Regions from separate parts of the Streptomyces sp. NBC_00224 genome, predicted to be linked through region 3. Evidence: riboswitches for the same ligand, from Rfam matches in the RefSeq annotation. Region 3 holds a riboswitch; each other region holds the start of a gene.
The links. Region 3 has a riboswitch for cobalamin ahead of OG965_RS33985 (acyl-CoA thioesterase). Riboswitches for the same ligand answer to the same signal wherever they lie in the genome.

Region 1 (4,842 bases), 820 kb from region 3:
GCCGGGCCGCAGCCCCCACAGCTCCTCGGTGAAGGCCCGCTCCTCGTCGACGAGCACCGAGCGCTGGCCGGGCAGCCCGGGGCCCATGTAGCCCATCTCGCGGCCGCCCATGGCGTTCGGCTGGCCGGTGAGGGAGAACGGGCCGCTGCCGGGGCGGCATATCGCGCCGGTCGCCAGATGCAGGTTGACCAGGGCGTTGGTGTTCCAGGTGCCGTGCGTGGACTGGTTGAGCCCCATGGTCCAGCAGCTCATCCACTCCCCGGCCGTGCCGATCCACCGCGCCGCCGTGCGGATGTCCTCCTCGGGAATCCCGGTGATCTCGGCGACGGAGGCGGGCGGGTAGTCGGCCAGGAACTCCCCCATCGCCTCCCAGCCCTCGGTGTGCTCGGCGATGAAGGCGGGGTCCGTGTGCCCGTTCTCCTGGAGCAGGTGCAGCAGCCCGTTGAGCAGCGCGAGATCCGCGCCCGGCTTGATCTGTAGGAAGAGGTCGGCCTTGGCGGCGGTCGCGGTGCGGCGCGGGTCGACGACGATCAGCTTCGCCCCGGCCTTGACGCGCTCCATCATCCTCAGAAAGAGGATGGGATGGCAGTCGGCCATGTTGGAGCCGATGACCAGGAAGACGTCCGCCTTCTCGAAGTCCTGGTACGAGCCGGGCGGCCCGTCCGCGCCGAGCGACAACTTGTAGCCGCTGCCCGCACTGGCCATGCACAGCCGGGAGTTGGACTCGATCTGGTTGGTGCCGATGAACCCCTTGGTCAGCTTGTTGGCCAGATACTGCGCCTCCAGGCTCATCTGGCCGGACACATACAGCGCGACGGCGTCCGGCCCGTGCTCGTCGACGATCGCCCGCAGCCTGCCCGCCGTCTCGGCGATCATCGCGTCGACCCCGGCGGGCACCGGCTCGGCCCCCCGCTCACCCCGTACCAGCGCGGTGGCCAGGCGTCCGGGAGCGGCCAGCATGTCGGCCGTCGTCGCCCCCTTGGTGCACAGCCGTCCGGAGTTCGCGGGGTGCGCCTTGTCGCCGGAGGCCTTGAGTACCGTGCGCCGGCCGTCCGGCCCCACGGTGATGTCGAGGACCATCCCGCAGCCCACACCGCAGTACGAGCAGACCGTGCGCACCTTTTCGGTGGCGGCCCGCGTGCCCTGTGCGGTCAACGGGTGTCCCCTCTCGTCTCGGCCGGGATACCTTGGGCTCCGACCGTACGAAATGCCCGTTACTTCGATGTCACGTGCGGCGATCACGAGTGGTTACGTCGGCCACACTAATCGCCCCGCGATGCTGTGAGCACCTGTGTGCGACTGCGGCACGCCTCCGATGTCGGACATCACGAGGTGTGCGGGCCCGATGTGAGGGGGCCTGTCGACCCCCGACTCTGTAGGGTGGCGCTCGCAGCTGGTTCGCCCCGTCCGCCAGGCGGGAGGCGTCGTAAGAGGGAACCCGGTGGGAATCCGGGACTGCCCCGCAGCGGTGAGCGGGAACGACCGCCGTCATACGCACTGGGCCCGGCCGGGTCTGGGAAGCGACGGCCACTAGGTGTCCGCCGGGAAACCGGCAGGCGTGCCCGCGAGTCCGAAGACCTGCCCGTTGCCCGTGCGCGACCGACCGCGTGCGGAGACCTTGGTGACCTCGTGGGCGGGTCGGCGAGACAAGAGGTGGTTCGAGCGCGGGCACCGCTCCGCGCGGGCCGCCCTGTCCGTCTCCCTTCGCACCCACGACCCGTACCAGGGTTGTTTTCGGGACATTCTCGCGAAGGAGAGTTTCGTGACCAGCAAGTCCGCAGCCGCGGCAGCACGAGCCACTGTGTACGGCTACCCCCGCCAGGGCCCCGACCGGGAACTCAAGAAGGCCGTCGAGGGCTACTGGAAGGGCCGCGTCAGTGCCGACGCCCTCCGTGACACCGCCCGCGACCTGCGCCGCGCCAACTGGCGCCGGCTCGCCGACGCGGGCGTCGACGAAGTCCCCACCGGCGACTTCTCGTACTACGACCACGTCCTCGACACCAGCGTGATGGTGGGTGCGATCCCCGACCGGCACCGCACCGCCGTCGAGAGCGACACGCTGGACGGCTACTTTGCCATGGCCCGCGGCACCCAGGACGTGGCGCCGCTGGAGATGACCAAGTGGTTCGACACCAACTACCACTACCTGGTCCCCGAGCTCGGCCCGGACACCGTCTTCACCGCCGACTCCGGCAAGCAGGTCGCCGAGCTCGCCGAGGCGCTGGCGCTCGGCCTCACGGCCCGGCCCGTCCTGGTCGGCCCGGTCACCTACCTCCTCCTGGCCAAGCCCGCGCCCGGCGTCGACGCCGCCTTCGAGCCACTGGCCCTGCTGGAGCGGCTGCTGCCCGTGTACGCCGAGGTGCTCGCCGATCTGCGGGCGGCCGGCGCACAGTGGGTGCAGCTCGACGAGCCCGCCCTCGTCCAGGACCGCACCCCCGCCGAACTGGACGCCGCCGCCCTCGCCCACCGGGCGCTCGGCAGCCTCACCGACCGCCCCAAGCTGCTGGTCGCCTCCTACTTCGACCAGCTCGGCAAGGCCCTGCCCGTTCTCGCCAAGGCGCCCGTGGACGGCCTCGCCCTGGACTTCACAGGACCGGCCGCCGCCAACCTCGACGCCCTCGCGGCCGTCGGCGGACTGCCTGACAAGCGGCTGGTCGCGGGCGTCGTCGACGGCCGCAACATCTGGATCAACGACTACGAGAAGTCCCTCGCCACCCTCGGCACGCTCCTCGGCCTCGCGGGCACTGTCGACGTGGCACCGTCCTGCTCGCTGCTGCACGTCCCGCTCGACGCGACGGCCGAACGCGACATCGACCCGCAGATCGCCCGCTGGCTCGCCTTCGCCCACCAGAAGACCGCCGAGACGGTGACGCTGGCCCGCGGCCTCGCCGGCGGCACCGGCGCCATCGCCGCCGAACTCGCCGCCAACCGCGCCGACCTGGCCTCGCGCGCCGGATCCGCGCTCACCCACGACCCGGCGGTACGCGCGCGTACGTCGACGGTCACCGAGGCGGACGGCCGCCGCTCCCAGCCGTACGGCGAACGCGCCCCGGCCCAGCGCGCCCGGCTGCGACTGCCGCTGCTGCCCACGACCACCATCGGCTCGTTCCCGCAGACCACCGAGGTGCGCACCGCCCGTGCCGACCTGCGCGCCGGACGCGTCGACACCGCAGGGTACGAGGAGCGCATCAAGGCCGAGATCCGCGAGGTCGTCGCCTTCCAGGAGAAGGCGGGCATCGACGTCCTGGTCCACGGCGAGGCCGAACGCAACGACATGGTGCAGTACTTCGCCGAGCAGCTGACCGGCTACCTCGCCACCCGGCACGGCTGGGTCCAGTCGTACGGCACGCGCTATGTCCGCCCGCCGGTCCTGGCCGGCGACATCTCCCGGCCGCGGCCGATGACGGTGCGCTGGACGACGTACGCCCAGTCGCTCACCGACCGCCCCGTCAAGGGCATGCTCACCGGGCCGGTCACCATGCTGGCCTGGTCGTTCGTCCGCGACGACCAGCCGCTCGCCGAGACCGCACGCCAGGTGGCGCTCGCCCTGCGCGACGAGGTCGAGGACCTGGAGGCGGCCGGGACCTCGGTCATCCAGGTCGACGAGCCGGCCCTGCGCGAGACGCTGCCACTGCGCGCCGCGGACCGCGCCGCCTATCTGGACTGGGCCACGGAATCGTTCCGCCTGACCACCGGCGGCGTACGTCCCGACACCCAGATCCACACCCACATGTGCTACGCCGAGTTCGGCGACATCCTCCAGGCCATCGACGACCTCGACGCCGACGTCATCAGCCTGGAGGCGGCCCGCTCACACATGCAGGTGGCCGACGAGCTCGCCGCCGCGGGCTATCCGCGCGAGGTGGGACCCGGTGTCTACGACATCCACTCGCCGCGCGTACCGAGCGCCGAGGAGGCGGCCGCACTGCTGCGCAAGGGGCTCGCGGCCATCGCGCCGGAACGGCTCTGGGTCAACCCGGACTGCGGATTGAAGACCCGCGGCTGGACCGAGACGAAGCAGTCCCTGGAGAACCTGGTCGAGGCCGCCCGTACGGTCAGGACGCAGGTGCAGCAGGGGGCTTGACACGGCCGGGGTGTTCGGGCACGCGCGCGTGCCCGAACACCCCGGGACCCGCCGAGGCAGACGGGGCTCGCTACACATCGGCCATCTGCGGCATCTCGCCCTGTGTCGTCTGCAGGTCGATCACCGAGAACGTCGCGCCCTGCGGGTCGCTGAGCGCCGCAAAGCGCCCGAAGGGCGTGTCCATCGGCCCGAACCGCAGCACCCCGCCCCGCTTGGTCGCCTTCGCCACCGCGTCGTCGCAGTTGTCGACCGCGAAGTACACATTCACGTACGAGGGGACCTCGGGCGGGAACTCCTCCGTCATCCTCATGCGCCCCATCACCATCTCGTCACCCACGCTGAAGACCCGGAAGTCGACCGCGTCGTCCTGCATCTGCTTCGTGCCGTACGGAAACACCGCGGGCAGGAACGCGTCGACCTTCGCCGGGTCGCGGGTGAAGAACTCGGCCCAGCAGAACGCGCCATGCACGCCCTTGGCCTCGAAGCCCTCGTGACTGCCCGCCTGCCACACGCCGAAGACGGCGCCGCTGGGCTCGCGGGCGATCGCCATCGACCCGAAGTCGCCGACCTGCATCGGCTCCATCAGCACCTCGCCGCCGTTGTCCTTGATCTTCTTCGCGGTGGCGGCGACATCGGGCGACGCGAGGTAGAGACACCACGCCGACTGGCCCTCCTGCCCCGGCATCGGCGGCACGACGGCCGCCACCGCCTTGCCGTTCGCGTACGCCTGCGTGTAGTTGCCGTACTCCGACGACGCC
Region 2 (4,842 bases), 4.3 Mb from region 3:
CGCAGTTCGCCCGCACTGCGGCTATGTACGGACAGGTCATCGAGCATGCTCCGCTCCAGGCGTACGCCCATGGCGTCCTTGCCTACCTGGCCTATTGGGACGGGCGCCCCACGGCGGCGCTGCGGGACATCCAGATCGCCAAGTCTTTTGCCGCCGTGGGGGATACGGGCCGCATCCGACTATCGGCAATCGAGGCGCGGGCCTGCGCGCACCTCGGACGCGTCCGCGAGGCCGAGCGGGCGGTGCAGGCCGCCCTGGAGTCGGGCAGCGGCGTACGCGACGAGCTCCACGACGACATCGGAGGCGGGTTCGCGTTCCCGCCCGCCCGCGCCGCGATGAGCCACACGACGACATACCTCGTGCTGGGCGACAGCGCGAAAGCCGAGGCATCGGCACTCCACGCGTTGGCCCTGCTGGACTCCGGACCAGTCGGGGATCGACCGGTCCACATGCGGGTAGTGGTGGACCTAGCGCGGGCGCGCCTGCAACGAGGTGAGCTAGAGGGCGCAGAAGAGGCGCTTGCGCAGGTATTCGCAACTCCGGTCGCTTGGCGGACCATTGGCCTCGTCGATCGGGTCTCGCATCTGCGGGCGGGCCTGACGCGGCCCGAGCTGGAGGGTGCGCCTGTCGCGCGGCTGCTGGGCGAGCGTATCGAGGACTTCATCACGGCGACGGCTGCCCGGTCGCTACCGGGCAGCCGCATCGCGATAGAGAGCTAGTCCAGCTCGGCGAGGATCGCGGCTTCCTTCACAGGGTCGATCCCGTGGTCGGCCCAACGCGGATGAGCCACCGGACCGTCTCCGTCACACAGCCATGCCCAGGTGTCGGCCACGGTGTCGGTGAGCGGACGGCACACCAGTCCTGCTGCCTGTGCCCGGGTCGTGTCGACAGCCCATGTGCCGGCGGCGGTGCGCCACAAGGGGAGCTCAGTCCATTCGCGGACGCCGTGGGACGTGAGCACTTCATCGGCCGCCCATACGAGGTGTCCACGCCTGCCGGTCACCGTCACGCATGTAGTCAGGAGATCGTTCATGGTGGCTCGACCTTGCGGCGCGGCCAAGTTGTACGCGCCGCTGATCGTGTCCATGAGAGCGAAGTCCGCGACGTCGCGTACGTCGATCGGCTGGATCGTCTTGTCCGGCCGCCCGGGGGCGAGGATGCTCTCGCCACGCTCCGCCCGGCGCAACCACCAGGGCAGACGACCGACGTACTCGCCAGGTCCAAGGATGACGCTCGGCCGGAGGATCGTGGCGCGGCTGCCGAAGACGCTGGACACGGCTGCCTCGGCTCCGGCCTTCTGCTTCCCGTAATGCAGAGTGACGCCCTCGGCCACCCCGAAATCGCGGTCGGCGTTCGGGAGTGCTGGATAGAGGGGGCTGGCCTCGGACAGTGGCTCGTTGGGCCATCCCTTGTAGGCGTTGACCGTGGATACGTATACGTACCGGTCGACGACCGACGCGAGAGCCTTGCTGCTGTCGAGGACCTGCCGGGGCGCCATCTCGGACGCTGATGTGTCGATCACCACATCCCACGGGCCGAGTCTTGCGAGGCGTTGGAGATCGTCGGTGTTGGTGCGGTCGCCATGGACCGATTCGACGTTCGGAAGGTCGGGGCCTGAGCGCCCGCGGTTGAAGATGGTGATCTCCCGACCGCGAAGCAGCGCAGCCTCGACAATTGCGCGTCCCAGGAACCAGGTGCCGCCGAGCAGGAGAGTGCGTCGCATGTTCTTGATCCTGCCCGTCAACACTGGCAGGACGAAAGACCCCCTGCCCGGCCCGAAGGCCAGACGGGGGGCGTCTTCATACGTACTGCCTGCGGTACGGGTCCAGGGCCAGCGACGGCAGACCCCTCCGAGCCGGTGGCGGAGTCGATGGCGAGGCCGCGTCCCTGCGGCACACCAGCGCATCCGGATCCGACGGCGGGGGACCTTCGTCGTTACTGCACCCCCTCCGCCGGCCGCCCGCACCGCAGGTTCCAGCGGCCCGCGCGGCCCGAGAGTTCGGTCAGGGACAGGGGGGCCACGTCCAGGCGCCAGAAGGAGGCGGGCGGCAGGGCCAGGGCGTGGGTCACGGACGCGCGGACCACCGCCGGGGAGGCGACCGCGAGGATCCGGCCGCCCGCCGCGGGCAGCGTGTCCAGCCACGCGCCCACGCGCGCGACGAGCGCGAGCAGGCTCTCCCCGCCGTGCGGCGCCGCCCCGGGATCGGTGAGCCAGGCCCGTACCCCCGTGGGATCCGTGGCGCTCAGCTCGTCGAGGCGCCGCCCCCGCCAGCGGCCCAGATCCCAGTCGGCCAGGGCCGGTTCGTCGCCCGTGGGCAGGCCGTCCGCCAACTCGTAGCGGGAGGCGGGCGGTTTCAGCCGACGGGCCGGCACCGGAAGCGCCGCCGCCGCGTCCTTGACCCTGCGGACCGCGCCCTCGTCCGGGGCGGCCGCGTCGTCGCCGACTCTCGCCTCGCGCGCGTAGCGGTCGGCCGGGGGTGAGATCAACATCACGCGTACGGTCATGGGTCAAGCAGAGCACGGCCGTTCGCGCACTTCGCGCGGGGGCTGTGCCCCCGCGCGCCGTAGCGGCGCGGTCCCTCACGCGGTACGGTCTCGTCGACATAAAGACGGTGTGAAGGAAGCCCGGTGAGAATCCGGCACGGTCGCGCCACTGTGAACCCGGCGAGCGCCCTCAACAGGGAGCGAAGACGGGGAAGTCAGACCCACCACCGTCGACAAAGGCACCAATGACCGGGACGCGTGTTCCCCAGGAGGTTCTGCCGTGGCACTCTCCGCCGCCCCTGCGCCCAGCGCAGCAGCAACGCCGGCCATCACCCCCATATCGCTCAAGGCGATCGCCCCCTGGGCGCTCTTCTTCGGCATCCTCATGCTCGTCCTCCTGTACTTCGTCGGCGCCGAGCAGGGCGCCACGAGCCTCCTCTCCGGTGAGAACGTCCACGAGTGGGTCCACGACGGACGCCACCTGCTCGGCTTCCCCTGCCACTGAGACCAGGGGAACCAACTCGTGAACTCCCTGCACGTCAGGGCCCTGCTGGTGCGCGGCATGCTCGCCGGTCTCGCAGCGGGCCTGCTGGCGCTCATCGTGGCGTACGTCCTGGGCGAGCCCCGGGTGGACGCGGCCATCGACTTCGAGGACGCGCACGCGCACGAGCACGGCGAAGAGGTGTTCAGCCGCACCCTGCAGTCCACCGGCGGCCTCGCCACCGGTGTGCTCGTGTTCGGAGTGGCCCTCGGCGGTATCGCCGCGCTCGCGTTCTGTGTCGCGCTCGGCCGGATCGGCCGGTTCGGGCCGCGCGCCACGGCGGCGTTCGTCTCGCTCGGCGCGCTTGCGACCGTCTATGTCGTCCCGTTCCTGAAGTACCCGGCGAACCCGCCGTCCATCGGTGACCCCGACACGATCGGCAAACGCACCGCCCTGTACTTCCTGATGATCGCGCTGAGCGTGCTGCTCGCCGTCTCCGCCGTGATCCTCGGCAAGCGGCTCGCGCCCCGCCTCGGCAACTGGAACGCGACCGTCGCCGCCTCGGCCGCCTTCCTGGTCGCCATCGGGCTCGCGTACGCGTTCCTGCCCGCCGTCAACGAGGTCCCGAAGGACTTCCCGGCGATGCTGCTCTGGAAGTTCCGGCTCGCGGCCCTCGCCATCCAGCTCACCCTGTGGGCCGGTTTCGGGCTGGTCTTCGGCCACCTCGCCGAACGGCTCCTGGCGCCCAAGGCCGCCACGGCCGAGCCCCGCGGCACGGGCACGGCCGTCGACAGCACGACTGCGGCCGCCCACTGACCGGGCGCGCCGCACGCACGAGGGCCCCGGACCGACGTCGGTGACGATGTCGGTCGGGGCCCTCGCGCGCGTAGGTCGTGCTCGGTGCGCTGTTCGGTGGCGCTCGATCGGTCAAGGGCGACGCAGGGAGAACAGACGGCTGTTCCGCTCCCTGCGGTAGCGCCGCTCCCACCGGTCCATACGTTCCCGGCGGGCGCGGTAGGCCCGGTAGTCGGTGTCCGTGCCACGGCTGGATCCGCCGCCTCCGGACGAGCTGCCGGACGAACCCCCGGACGGTGCCGTGGAGCGGCCACGGCGCGGGACGCTGAAGAGTACGGCCACCACGGCGACGCAGAACACTATGCCGCCGAGGCTGAAGCCGAAGCCGTACAGGACCAGCGCCAGGACGAGCAGTAACAGGATCATGGCGTGTTCCTCTAGGGACGGTTCGGGGGCTCCCCTGGCCCCCGGCCCTCCAAGTTACTCCGGTACAGCGGGAGTTGGCCTCCGAGTTACGTACCGGCCAACGACTCGCGGGCCCCTACTGTCCGCGCAGCCGCTCCATCTCCCGGCGGTCCCGCTTGGTCGGCCGGCCCATGCCTCGGTCGCGCACACCGGCGGCCAGCACGTCCGAACGGGCGGGCGGCGGCGGGCTCTTGTCGACGTAGGTCTCGGCCGCGACCGCCGCGCCCACCCGCTTGCGGATGACCTTCGCGACGATGACGATCCGCTCCCGCCCCTCCAGGCGCACCCGCACCTCGTCACCCACCTTCACGGTGTGCGCGGGCTTGACGCGCTCGCCGTTGAGCTGGACATGGCCGGCCCGGCACGCCGTCGCCGCCATGGAACGCGTCTTGGTGAGCCGGACGGACCAGATCCAGCTGTCGATCCGTACGGGCTCCGAGGGCCCCGCCGGTGCCGCCGGTGCCGTCGGCCCCTTGGGCTCCTGTGTCTTCGCCTCGTCTGCTGCCGCCATGCCTCCGACTCTACCGAGGCCGTTGTCAGTGGTACCCGTCACACTTGAGGCATGTGCAGAAGCATCAAGACGCTCAGGCCGCCGGTCCTCCCCGAGGAGGCCACCG
Region 3 (4,842 bases):
CCCGGAGCTTGATGTTGCAACGCTGCGACACATCCACCAGCAGACCCCAGGCCCTCTCGCTGGAACACGGCGCCAGGGCCATCACCATGCCGCGCGCCTGGTCGATCACCGCACGGCTCGACAGGGCCTTGTTCAACTGATCGTTCTCGGCACGCAGTTCGAGGACCGCGGCCACAAGAGCCGCATCCTGCGCCGAAGCCGCGGCCGTCCATCTCCGCTGTTCGCCATAGGGCGTGATCGTTTGATGCATGGTGCCTGTCTCGTAGCGCGGTGATGAGAGCCATGGCCTACGCCCCCAGGGCTTGTCCGGTCGGAGTGCTGCTCATCGTCGGTCGGCTGCATGGAGCCGCCGCAGGGCGCGGCGCAACGCCCGGTGCATCTGGAGCAGGACCATCACCATGCCGCATGGCTGGTCGACGAGCGCGCGGTCGGCCATCGTCCGCCGCGGCTGATCGTTCTCGGTGCGCAGCGCGGTGACCTCCTGCTCGGACACGGCGGGCCTCCCGGGAACGGAATGGGACATCGCTGCCAGGGGCCGGGGCGTCACCCAACAGCGTAGTCCTGCCCAAAGGTTGCGGATACCTTGCGACGCCGGCGCGTATCTGTGCGACGTAGATGGCCACCTGGCATCTGGTCGGGCCTCGGCCCCCTTCGTCCTGCTCGCCTTCCGCCCCATGATGCGCGACCGCCGGCCGACGGTGGCGAGCTGTTGCCACAAGGTGCCATTGGTTGGTGTGAGAGCTGTCCGCGGTACGGCGGTCACGGTAGGTCAACGGTCGGGCGGGCCCAGAGGAGGTGCGCCGGCCTCGCCCCGCACCCGGATCATCGCGGTGCGGAGCGAGACGGGGAACCCCGGTTCTCCGGCACTGCCTAGCCCTCGTGGCCGTGGACCTCGCGCAGGAAGTCCACCAGGACCCGGGTGAATTCCTCCGGTTGCTCCATCGTCGTGTAGTGGCCGGCGCCGTCCAGCTCCGTGGTGCGGCCGTGGGGGACGGCGTCCATCAGGGCCGCGACGGTGTCGAGCAGGCCGGGCACGTCGAGGGCGCCGTTGATGGCCAGGACCGGGATGGCGATGTCCTTGGCGCGGGAGGCCAGGTCCTCGACCGGGACGAGGTGGTCCGGCTCGTCCGGGGTGTGCTTCATCAGCGTGCGCGTCGCCATCTCGCGGACGTGCGCCACGATCGCCGGATCGATCTCGTCGAGGCTGCGCCGCGGCCCCGCGATCCACTCAAGGAAGCCGTCGAGGTAGCCCGGGAGGTCTCCGCCGGCCAGTGCGGTGTGCTGCCGCTCGGCGACGGCGGCGGACCAGGGGTCGGTCAGGTCCGGCTCGCCCAGCCCGCGGCCGCTGACCACCAGGGCGCGCACCAGCTCGGGGTGCTCGACGGCCGTGTCCACGCCGATCATCCCGCCCATCGAGACGCCCACGAGTACGACCTGACGCAGCCCCAGGTTCCGCAGCAGGTCCGCCAGGTCGTCGGCCTGTCGGAACGGCTTTGCGGCATTGGCGGAGCGGCCGTGGCCCCGGGCGTCGGGGGCGATGACCCGGTAGCCGAGGGCGGTGAGGCCCGGGATCAGGGTGTCGAACTGGGTACTGTCCGCGAAGACGCTGTGCAGGAGCACCAGCGCCTCGCCGTCACGGGGTCCCTCGTCGCGGTAGGTGAGCAGGCCGTCGGTGGACTGGAAGGTCTCGAACAGGATCTCGTTCATGACAACCAAGGTGTCATGAATGCCCGAAGATGGCAACCCGGTTGTCATGTGGCGTGAGAGAGTGATCCCGTGACCGAACCGACCTCCGTACCCCTGTCCCCCGACGAACTGCCGGGACGTCTCATGGAAGTCTTCGCACTCGTCGGCCCGCTCTACCGCCGCGTACAGCGCCGGATCGAGCTGGACGCCGCCCAGAACATCTCCGTGGGCGTGCGCGCCGTGCTGGACCTGCTGCGCGAGAACGGCCCGATGACCGTGCCGCAGATGGGCCGGGCCCAGTCGCTGAGCCGCCAGTTCGTGCAGCGGATGGTCAACGACGCCGCCGAGCGGAAGCTCGTCGAGAGCATTCCGAACCCCGCGCACCAACGCTCCTCGCTGATCCGGCTGACCGGTGAAGGCCAGGCGGTGATCACCGCCGTGACCGCTCGTGAGTACGCCCTGCTGCGCCAGGTCGGCGGCGACCTCAGCGATGCCGACATCGCCGCCTGTGTCCGGGTGCTCGGCCGGATGCTGGAGCTCTTCGACGACGTCGACGTCGTTTCGGAGTCCGGAAGCCCCTGAGCGGAGGTGCGGAGGTACGGCGCTGTCACGTGGCGGTGGTCAGCTCCGGGACCCCCCTCGGCGTGCCGTCCGCGTCGATCGCGACGAACGTCAGCTGGGCCGTGGCCACTTCTGTCGTGGGGCCGGACGCGTTCCAGCGCTCGGCCGTGACCTGGACGGCGACGTCCATCGAGGTGCGGCCCGCGCGTTCCAGTTCGGCGTGGACCGTGAGCAGGTCGCCCGCGCGGACGGGGGAGAGGAACGCCATGCGGTTCACCGAGACGGTGACGGCGGGGCCGTCCGCGTGGCGGCCGGCGGCGGCCGCGGCCGCGTCGTCGATCAGTTTCATGACGACGCCACCGTGGATGGTGCCGTACAGGTTGGTGTCGTGCTCGCTCATGATGTGGGCGAGGGTGACCCGGGAGTCGGCCGGTGCCTTGTGGGCGCGGCCGGTGGTCGTGCGAATGCCCATGGGGTTCACGGGACTCTCCTTCGCGAGTCGCGGGGGTATCCCGGCGGTTGGTGCGAGGAGCCGGATTTCGCCAAGGTCGCGAAGGGCGCGGAGGAACGGCAGCGCCGGTGGCCACGCGTGTCCGGCTGCGTGTCCGCCCGCTCCGCCGGCCCTCCCCTCGAAGGCCGCCGAGATCGCCGTACGCACGGGTGGCGTACGGGCAGTGGCAGGTCTTCGGACTCGCGGGCGCGTCCCCACACGTACGTATGACGACGTGTCAGGCACCTACTGGCCGTCGCTTCCCGGGCCCGGCGTGCGGGCCCAGTGCTGATGACGGCGGTCGTTCCCGCTCACCGCTGCGGGGCAGTCCCGGATTCCCACCGGGTTCCCTCTTGCGACGCATCCCGCCTGGCGGACGGGGCGAACCAGCTGCGGTGACAGCGTAACCAGAGACCGGCAACCGGACGGCAACCGGCTCCGGGCGCGCGACACCCGTACGCCCTCACTCCGCCCCGTACCGATGGAAGCCGCGGCCGCTCTTGCGGCCCAGCAGGCCCGCCTCGACCATGCGCTGGAGGAGGGGCGGCGGGGCGTACAGCGGCTCCTTGAACTCCGCGTACAGGGACTCCGCGATCGCCGCCACCGTGTCCAGGCCGATCAGGTCGGCGAGCCTGAGCGGGCCCATGGGGTGGGCGCAGCCCCGTTCCATGCCGGCGTCGATGTCGGCCGCCGTGGCGAACCCGGACTCGGCCATGCGGATCGCCGCGAGGACGTACGGCACCAGCAGGGCGTTCACCACGAACCCCGCCCGGTCCTGCGAGCGGACCGTGGTGCGGCCCAGGACGGACGTGGCGAACTCCTCGACCCGGGCCAGGGTTTGAGCCGAGGTGTGCAGCGACGGGACCACCTCCACCAGCGGCATGACCGGCACCGGGTTGAAGAAGTGCAGCCCCACCACCCGGTCCGCGCGCCCGGTCGCCATGCCCAGGCGCATGACCGGGACGGAGGACGTGTTGGTCGCCAGGATCGCGTCCGGGTCCTCCACGGCCTTGTCGAGCGCGGCGAAGACCTCGGCCTTCAGCGCCGGGTCCTCGGGGACGGCCTCGACGACCAGCTGCCGGTCGGCCAGGTCGTCGAGGCTGCCGCTGAACACGAGCCGGGCCAGGGCGTCGTCCCGCTCGGCGCGCGTCGCCTTGCCCCGCTCGACGGCGCGGTCCAGGGAACGGACCAGCCGCTCGCGCGCCGCCCGGGCCGCGGTGGCGTCGGCCTCGCAGACGACCGTGTCGAGTCCGGCCCGGGCACACACCTCCGCGATCCCCGACCCCATCTGGCCGCCCCCGACGACCCCCACGCGCTGGATTGTGCTCATGATCCCTCCGTACGTTGTTGGTGGGCCCTCGCGGGCGAATGCGCGGACGCGTCAGTGGAACTGCGCCTCCTCAGTCGAGCCGCGCAGCGCGAGCGTCTCGGCGGCCGGGTTGACCGCCGTCGAGACGACGTCGAAGTAGCCGGTGCCGACCTCCCGCTGGTGCTTGACGGCGGTGAACCCGTCGTGCTGGGCGGCGAACTCCCGCTCCTGAAGGTCGACATAGGCCGTCATGCCGGACTCCGCGTAGCCGCGCGCCAGGTCGAACATGGCGTGGTTGAGGGAGTGGAATCCCGCCAGGGTGATGAACTGGAAGCGGTAGCCCATTGCCCCCAGCTCCCGCTGGAACTTGGCGATCCGGTCGTCGTCCAGCGCCGCCCGCCAGTTGAACGACGGCGAGCAGTTGTACGCGAGCATCTGGTCGGGGTAGCGGTCGTGGATCGCCTCGGCGAACGTACGGGCCTGTGCCAGATCGGGTGTGCCCGTCTCCATCCACAGCAGGTCCGCGTACGGGGCGTAGGCCAGGCCGCGCGCGATCACCGGGCCCATGCCGGGCTCGACGCGGTAGAAGCCCTCGGCGGTGCGCTCGCCCGTGGCGAACCGGGCGTCGCGCTCGTCGACGTCGCTGGTCAGCAGGTTGGCGGCGAGCGCGTCCGTGCGGGCCACGATCAGAGTGGGGACATCGGCGATGTCGGCGGCGAGCCGGGCGGCGTTGAGGGTGCGGACGTGCTGGGCGGTGGGGACGAGGACCTTGCCGCCGAGGTGGCCGCACTTCTTC

Region 1: it holds a riboswitch for cobalamin, as region 3 does, so the genes downstream of both, metE (5-methyltetrahydropteroyltriglutamate--homocysteine S-methyltransferase) here and OG965_RS33985 (acyl-CoA thioesterase) in region 3, are expected to answer to the same signal.
Region 2: it holds a riboswitch for cobalamin, as region 3 does, so the genes downstream of both, OG965_RS14775 (CbtB domain-containing protein) here and OG965_RS33985 (acyl-CoA thioesterase) in region 3, are expected to answer to the same signal.

The regions. Positions count from the first base shown of each region.
Region 1 is NZ_CP108106.1:6,781,904-6,786,745, forward strand. It holds gene OG965_RS30310 (molybdopterin-dependent oxidoreductase) at 1-1,155, opposite strand, end outside; cobalamin riboswitch at 1,428-1,580, shown strand; gene metE (5-methyltetrahydropteroyltriglutamate--homocysteine S-methyltransferase) at 1,763-4,084, shown strand; gene OG965_RS30320 (VOC family protein) at 4,155-4,842, opposite strand, start outside.
Region 2 is NZ_CP108106.1:3,291,466-3,296,307, reverse strand. It holds gene OG965_RS14790 (hypothetical protein) at 1-719, shown strand, start outside; gene OG965_RS14785 (NAD-dependent epimerase/dehydratase family protein) at 716-1,723, opposite strand; gene OG965_RS14780 (histidine phosphatase family protein) at 1,936-2,505, opposite strand; cobalamin riboswitch at 2,574-2,731, shown strand; gene OG965_RS14775 (CbtB domain-containing protein) at 2,765-2,989, shown strand; gene OG965_RS14770 (CbtA family protein) at 3,008-3,781, shown strand; gene OG965_RS14765 (hypothetical protein) at 3,893-4,186, opposite strand; gene OG965_RS14760 (RNA-binding S4 domain-containing protein) at 4,302-4,736, opposite strand; gene OG965_RS14755 (DUF2277 domain-containing protein) at 4,788-4,842, shown strand, end outside.
Region 3 is NZ_CP108106.1:7,606,861-7,611,702, forward strand. It holds gene OG965_RS33965 (ANTAR domain-containing protein) at 1-250, opposite strand, end outside; gene OG965_RS33970 (hypothetical protein) at 323-493, opposite strand; gene OG965_RS33975 (alpha/beta fold hydrolase) at 871-1,707, opposite strand; gene OG965_RS33980 (MarR family winged helix-turn-helix transcriptional regulator) at 1,831-2,268, shown strand; partial or broken gene OG965_RS33985 (acyl-CoA thioesterase) at 2,297-2,719, opposite strand; cobalamin riboswitch at 2,906-3,143, opposite strand; gene OG965_RS33990 (3-hydroxybutyryl-CoA dehydrogenase) at 3,201-4,067, opposite strand; gene aceA (isocitrate lyase) at 4,119-4,842, opposite strand, start outside.